Regions from separate parts of the Stenotrophomonas sp. YJH_SMC_10 genome, predicted to be linked through region 2. Evidence: riboswitches for the same ligand, from Rfam matches in the RefSeq annotation. Region 2 holds a riboswitch; the other holds the start of a gene.
What was found. A riboswitch is a leader RNA that binds a small molecule or an ion and turns the genes downstream of it on or off. The one in region 2 is predicted to bind glycine.

Region 1: it holds a riboswitch for glycine, as region 2 does, so the genes downstream of both, AC5P9C_RS08820 (trimeric intracellular cation channel family protein) here and gcvP (aminomethyl-transferring glycine dehydrogenase) in region 2, are expected to answer to the same signal.

What each region holds. Positions count from the first base shown of each region.
Region 1 covers NZ_JCAFUS010000005.1:36,925-40,322, forward strand. Annotated here, with positions in the region: gene AC5P9C_RS08805 (hypothetical protein) at 28-483, opposite strand; gene AC5P9C_RS08810 (nuclear transport factor 2 family protein) at 487-918, opposite strand; gene AC5P9C_RS08815 (GIY-YIG nuclease family protein) at 990-1,265, opposite strand; glycine riboswitch at 1,307-1,396, shown strand; glycine riboswitch at 1,410-1,513, shown strand; gene AC5P9C_RS08820 (trimeric intracellular cation channel family protein) at 1,598-2,215, shown strand; gene AC5P9C_RS08825 (3-deoxy-7-phosphoheptulonate synthase) at 2,399-3,398, opposite strand, start outside.
Region 2 covers NZ_JCAFUS010000001.1:48,433-51,830, reverse strand. Annotated here, with positions in the region: gene AC5P9C_RS00220 (siderophore-interacting protein) at 1-14, opposite strand, end outside; gene AC5P9C_RS00215 (multidrug effflux MFS transporter) at 156-1,382, opposite strand; glycine riboswitch at 1,683-1,785, shown strand; gene gcvP (aminomethyl-transferring glycine dehydrogenase) at 1,848-3,398, shown strand, end outside.

The DNA of each region.
Region 1 (3,398 bases), on a different contig from region 2:
CCTCCACGCATGGCGTGGCTCTAGGCTCTACTTGCTCATCGGGCCACCGGGGACCCGCCGTTTCGACCAGGTCCGGCAGAAATCCTCCTTTCTCGCAGTATCGGCAATCTGCGCGGTACTCCAATGCCGGGTGATCCAGATCGTCAATGCGGTACTGCTGAGATGCCAGCGCAGCATGCCGCGCTGTGGTTGCCGCCACAGGTGGCGCCGGGCAATCCAGAAGGCCTCCCGCTCCACTTCAGGCACCTTCTTCTTCATTCCGTCCTTGTCGAAGAACTGGGCAGTGAAGTGCCAGGGATTCATCGGCTGGTATCCCGCCCGTGGTTCACCGCTGCATGCGGCCACACCACTGGGCACGCGGTCCGCCGGCTTCGGCCGACCGTCCACCAATGCCAGCCCTAGCAGATACAGCAGGCCAGGCAGCAGCGCGATACCGGCGACCAGCACGACGACGGAGATCCATGCGTTGCCGGCGGCACGCATCGCTCACTGCGCCTTCGGTTTCGGGTACCACAGCGCGTTGACGATGACCCAGCGCTGGCCGAAGCGCCCCATGTGGAAGTAGTCGACGAACCACGGGGTTTCCAGCCGCACCGAGGCCGCGTTGCCGGTCACGTCCAGCACCGTGCAGCGGCGATCCCATTGATCCTTCGGGGTCTTCAACGCGCCCTGCTTCGTCAACGAGACCAGTTCTTCCTTCGACATCCGGCGCAGGCCGAGGCGTTCGTCGGGTGTATCGCCGAGGACCGCGCGCTTGGCCAGGTCCGGATGCAGGGAGTGGGCGACCCGCTGCGGGTCGGCCTCCAGCTGGCCATCGACGTAGTCGTGGCAGGTGGCTTCGATGGCCGCGAGGGTGGCCGGGTCGGCGGCAGAGCTCGTTGCTGCGGAAAGAGCGAACAGCAGGGCGATCGTCGACATCCGGGTCTCCAGCTCTGGGCGCGGGGCGATCATCGCATGGGCCGGGTAGCCCATCCACGCAGGGCGTGGATCTACAGAAGCGTCTCGACCGGTTCCTGCAGCCAGGCCAGCTTGCGCTCGCGGGGCTGCTGCTTGAGCTGCCACTCGGCGCGTGAGGCGGCGGCCCGGTCCGGGTATTCGCGCACGGCCAGCACGCGCAGCGGTGGCCGTGCCCGCGTGTAGCGCGCGCCCTTGCCGGCCTGGTGGGCGGCGAAACGCGCGTCCACGTCCGTGCTGATGCCGGCGTAGTAGCTGCCATCGCGGCATTCAAGCAGGTACAGGAACCACGGGCGGACGGACGGGGCCATGGCCTGGATTATGCCGTGCTGCACTGCAGCGGATATACTGGCCGCCGAATGCAGGAGAGAGGCGCCGCGCTGGCGCCCGCCGAAGGCGCAGGCTCCCATGATCGCTCAGGCCGGTGGGCTGGAATCCCACCAACCATGCATTCGACTCGCCGAGCTGGAGAGAGGTCACCGGGCACGCCCGGGACGATCCGCCGAAGGGGCACGCGGCCCATGCCGCTGAACTCTCAGGCAAAAGGACAGCGGGAGCGGCACCGGTCATCGTCATCCCGTCATTGCGCAGGCAGTGGCGGTCGTCGCGCATGGCCGGCCCCACCGCGCCCGGAGCCTGTCCCATGCTGCTGTCCATCATCTACCTCATTGCCATTTCCGCCGAAGCCATGACCGGCGCACTGTCCGCCGGCCGCCGCCGCATGGACCTGTTCGGCGTGGTCATGATCGCCTGCGTCACCGCCCTCGGTGGTGGATCCCTGCGCGACATCCTGCTCGGCCACTACCCGCTGGGCTGGGTGAAGCATCCGGAGTACCTGGGCTTCACCGTATGCGCGGCGCTGATCGCCACCTGGGTGGCGCGCTGGATGCACCACTTCCGCCGCACGTTCCTGGTGCTCGACGGACTGGGCCTGATCGCCTTCACCCTGATCGGCTGCTCGATCGCGCGCGAAGCCGGCCATGCGATGCCGATCGTGCTGATCGCCGGCATGCTGACCGGCGCGTTCGGCGGCGTGCTGCGCGACATCCTCTGCAACGAGGTGCCGCTGATCTTCCAGAAGGAGCTGTACGCGATCATCGCGCTGCTGACCGGCGCGGCGTACCTGTTGCTGCTGCACTGGGGCGTGGCCGACGCCACCGCGATCCTGTGTTGCCTGGGCGGCGGCTTCGCGCTGCGCCTGCTGGCGATCCACTACCGCTGGGAAATGCCGAAGTTCGTGTACCACGACGAAGTGCATTGAGGAGCGTGTTCGCCGGGCCCGCACCACCCCGGCGATGGACCTGGCGCTGTCGCTCATGCGCAGCGCCAGGCGCATCGCCGGTGCAGATGGGCCGGTCTCCAACTCCGACCGGCCCTGATCGCGGCCGCACCCCCGCAGGCGCTGGCCGCCATCCACACACGTGCCGCGCTCAGGCGGCTTCCATCAGGCCGCTTCGGACACCTTTACGTCACGACGGGCGCGCACGGCAGCAGCCAGTCGCTCCAGCACCGTCACCGTGGTATCCCAGTCGATGCAGCCATCGGTGATGCTCTGCCCGTAGACCAGCGGCTGGCCTTCCACCAGTTCCTGGCGGCCACCGACCAGATGGCTCTCGATCATCACGCCGACGATGCGCTGTTCGCCCTCTTCCAGCTGAGCGGCGATGTCGTCGATCACCTTCGGCTGGTTTTCCGGGTTCTTCAGGCTGTTGGCATGGCTGGCATCGATCATCAGCCGGGTCGGCAGCTTGGCCTTGGCCAGCACCTGGCAGGCCTCGCCGACGCTGCCTGCGTCATAGTTCGGCTGCTTGCCGCCGCGCAGGATCACGTGGCAATCCGGGTTGCCGGTGGTCGACACGATGGCGGTGCCGCCCTGCTTGGTGACCGACAGGAAGTGATGCGGATTGGACGCCGCCCCCACCGCGTCAGCGGCGATCTTGACGTTGCCATCGGTGCCGTTCTTGAAGCCGACCGGGCACGACAGCCCCGAGGCAAGCTCACGATGCACCTGGCTTTCGGTGGTACGCGCGCCGATCGCGCCCCACGCCACCAGGTCGGCGATGTACTGCGGCGAGATCACGTCGAGGAACTCGACACCGGCCGGCAGGCCGAGCTTGTTGATGTCGCGCAGCAGGCCTCGGGCGATGCGCAGGCCCTTGTCGATCCTGAAGCTGCCGTCCAGGTCCGGATCATTGATCAGACCCTTCCAGCCCACCGTGGTGCGCGGCTTCTCGAAGTAGACGCGCATGACGATTTCCAGTTCGCCGGCCAGTGCATCGCGCAGCGGCTTGAGGCGCTGGGCGTACTCGATGGCGGCGTTGGGATCATGGATCGAGCACGGGCCCACCACCACGGCCAGGCGGTCGTCACGGCCGTGCAGGATCTGGTGCAGGGCCGCGCGCGAGGCGCTGACGGTGTCGGAAGCTTCATCGTCACAGGGCAGC
Region 2 (3,398 bases):
TGCTGCGCAGCCATCGGGAAACCTCATGCAACGGCATCGGATCGGCTGGCTGTGGTGCATCCGCGCACCGGCTGGCTGGAGTGTCCAGCCTAGTCCGGTGATTTTCCGTCGCAAGCGTTGCGGGCGCCACCGCCCGCCCTACCCCTGCGTGCTGCTCAATGGCCCGTGCAGGCCGCCTGCGCCGCGCGTTCGCGCTGGTGTTCCCAGTACCAGAACACGAAGCCGGCGCCGAAGAACCCGGCCTGGCCCAACGCCAGGTGCAGCGGGCTGGCACTCAGCAGCGGCGACACCACGCCGGCCACCACGGTGCTGATCATCAGCTGCACGAACGCCTGCAGCGACGAGGCCAGGCCGCGCTGGTGCGGGTACATGTCCAGCACCGCCAGCGCCAGGATCGGGAAGATCAGCGCCATGCCCATGCCACCGAGGAAGATCGGCAGCACTGCCCACGGCAGCACGAACTGCGGCGACAGCGCCACGTAGCCGACGTTCAGCAGCACCGACAGCGCGCACAGGCCGAAGCCGATGGACACCTGCCGTGTGGGCGTGGTGTGCCCGGCCATGCGCCCGGAAAGGAACGAGCCGGTGGTCATGCCGCCGATGGTGGGAATGAACAGCCAGGCGAAGCCGCCCTCGCCCAGGTGCAGGTGCTGCATCACGAACACCGGCGCCGAGGAGATGTAGAGGAAGATGCCGCCGAAGCCGATGCTGCCAGCCAGCGCCAGGCGCAGGAAGCGTGGGTTGAAGCCGATGCGCACGTAGTCGCGCAGCAGCACGCGCGGCGACAGCGGCACACGTGCTGCAAGCGGATGGGTCTCCGGCAGGTAGCGTGCGGTGGCGACCAGCAGGACCAGCGAGAACACCACCAGGAACCAGAAAATCAGCGGCCAGCCCGCGCCACTGAGCAGGATCCAGCCGCCGATGATCGGCGCGATCGCCGGTGCGATGCCGAACAGCATCGATACCTGGCTCATCAACCGCTGCGCATCGTGGCCATGGTAGAGATCGCGGATTACCGCGCGGCCGACGATCATGCCGACGCCCGCAGACAGGCCCTGCAGCGCGCGGAACGCCAGCAGCGTGGTCAGGTCGGTGGACAGCGCGCAGCCCACCGAGGCGCCGGCGAAGACCACCAGGCCACCGAGGATCACCCGCTTGCGGCCCCACGCATCGGACAGCGGGCCGTGCGCCAGGCTCATCAGGCCGTAGAACAGCAGGTAGACGCTGATGGTCTGCTGCACCGCCACCTCGTCCACCGCCAGGCGCTGCGCCAGCTGCGGGAAGGCCGGGAAGATGGTGTCGATCGAGAACGGGCCGAACATGGCCAGGCCGGCAAGCAGCAGGGCCATGCGGCGGGTGGAGGGAGCAGCAGCGGCGGTCATGATGAAGGCGTCCGGCAGGACCATGCGTGGCACGCACGGCGGGCGCCGGTCCCCCTTCTGCAGGGACGGCGCCAGATGAATTCGGGTATCCGGCCATGATAGGTGGGGATCGCGCCCGATGCCATGCAGCGGTGCACAAAACGCATGGCCGGGCCATCGGCCATTCAGGCGCGGCGGCCGGCCCCGGAGGCGGCCGGCGGGCCCGCAACGGGCTATAATCGGCGGGCAACACGGTGGGAGAAGCGGAACACCGCTGCCGAAGGCGCAACGCCCGTAATCGCTCAGGCCCGATACCACCCGTAACAGAACTCTGGAGAGACCGGTTCGATCCGGCGCCGAAGGGGCACGAAGCCGCGGTTTTCCGCGCTTCCAAACTCTCAGGCAAAAGGACAGAGGGGCGCCCCGCAGACCGCCGACCGGCGGCTTGTGCCCGTGCGTGTGCCCTTTCCTGACGGATCCTTCGCCATGTCCCAGAACACCCCTTCCCTGCGTGAGCTCGAGCACCACAATGCGTTCGTCGAGCGCCACATCGGCCCCAACGATGCCGAGATCGCGCAGATGCTCGACGTCGTCGGCCACGCGTCGCTGGATGCGATGACCGATGCCATCGTGCCGGCCAAGATCAAGTCGCCGGCACCGCTGGCACTGCCCGAATCGATGACCGAAGTGCAGGCACTGGCGAAGATCCGTGCGATCGCCGACAAGAACACCGTGCTGCGCAGCTTCATCGGCCAGGGCTACTACGGTACCCACACGCCGAACGTGATCCTGCGCAACATCCTGGAAAACCCGGCCTGGTACACCGCCTACACCCCGTACCAGGCGGAAATCTCGCAGGGCCGCATGGAAGCGCTGATCAACTTCCAGACCCTGTGCGCCGACCTCACCGGCATGGAAATCGCCAACGCGTCGCTGCTGGACGAAGCGACCGCAGCGGCCGAAGCGATGACCCTGGCCAAGCGTTCCGCCAAGTCGAAGTCGGACACCTTCTTCGTGCACGATGCCGTGCACCCGCAGACACTGGAACTGCTGCGCACCCGCGCCGAGCCCATGGGCATCGTGCTGCGCGTCGGCACCCCGGCCGAGGCACTGGAAGCAGAAGCCTTCGGCCTGCTGCTGCAGTACCCGGACACCTTCGGCCAGATCGGCGATTACAAGGCCCTGGTCGAGGCCGTGCACGCACGCGGCGGCCTGGTGGCCGTGGCCACCGACCTGCTGGCGCTGACCCTGCTGGCCGCACCGGGCGAATGGGGCGCGGACATCGTGGTCGGCAACAGCCAGCGTTTCGGCGTGCCGTTCGGCTTCGGCGGCCCGCACGCCGCGTTCATGGCCTGCCGTGACGCCTACAAGCGCTCGATGCCGGGCCGCCTGATCGGTGTCTCCATCGATGCCCAGGGCAACCCGGCCTATCGCCTGACCCTGCAGACCCGCGAGCAGCACATCCGCCGCGAGAAGGCCACCTCCAACATCTGTACCGCACAGGTCCTGCTGGCGGTGATGGCCTCGATGTATGCCGTCTACCACGGCCCGGAAGGCCTGACCCGCATCGCCCGCCGCACCCACCGCCTGGCCTCGATCCTGGCCGCGGCGCTGCGCAAGGCCGGCGTGCAGGTCGGTGGCGACTTCTTCGATACCCTGCACATCAGCGGCGTGCATGCCGATGAGATCCACGCCAAGGCTCGCGCCGCCGGTTACAACCTGCGCGCGATCGACAGCGACTCGGTCGGCATCAGCCTGGACGAGACCGCCACCCGCGCCGACGTGGTCGCGCTGGCCGCCGTGTTCGGCGCGCAGGCCGACATCGATGCGCTGGATGCCAGCACCGCCGACGCACTGCCGGCCGGCCTGCTGCGCCAGTCCGCGTTCCTGACCCATCCGGTGTTCAACACCCACCACAGCGAGCACGAACTGCTGCGCTACCTGCGTTCGCTGGCCGACAAGGACCTGGCGATGGACCGCACGATGATCCCGCTGGGCTCGTGCACGATGAAGCTCAACGCCACCGCCGAGATGATC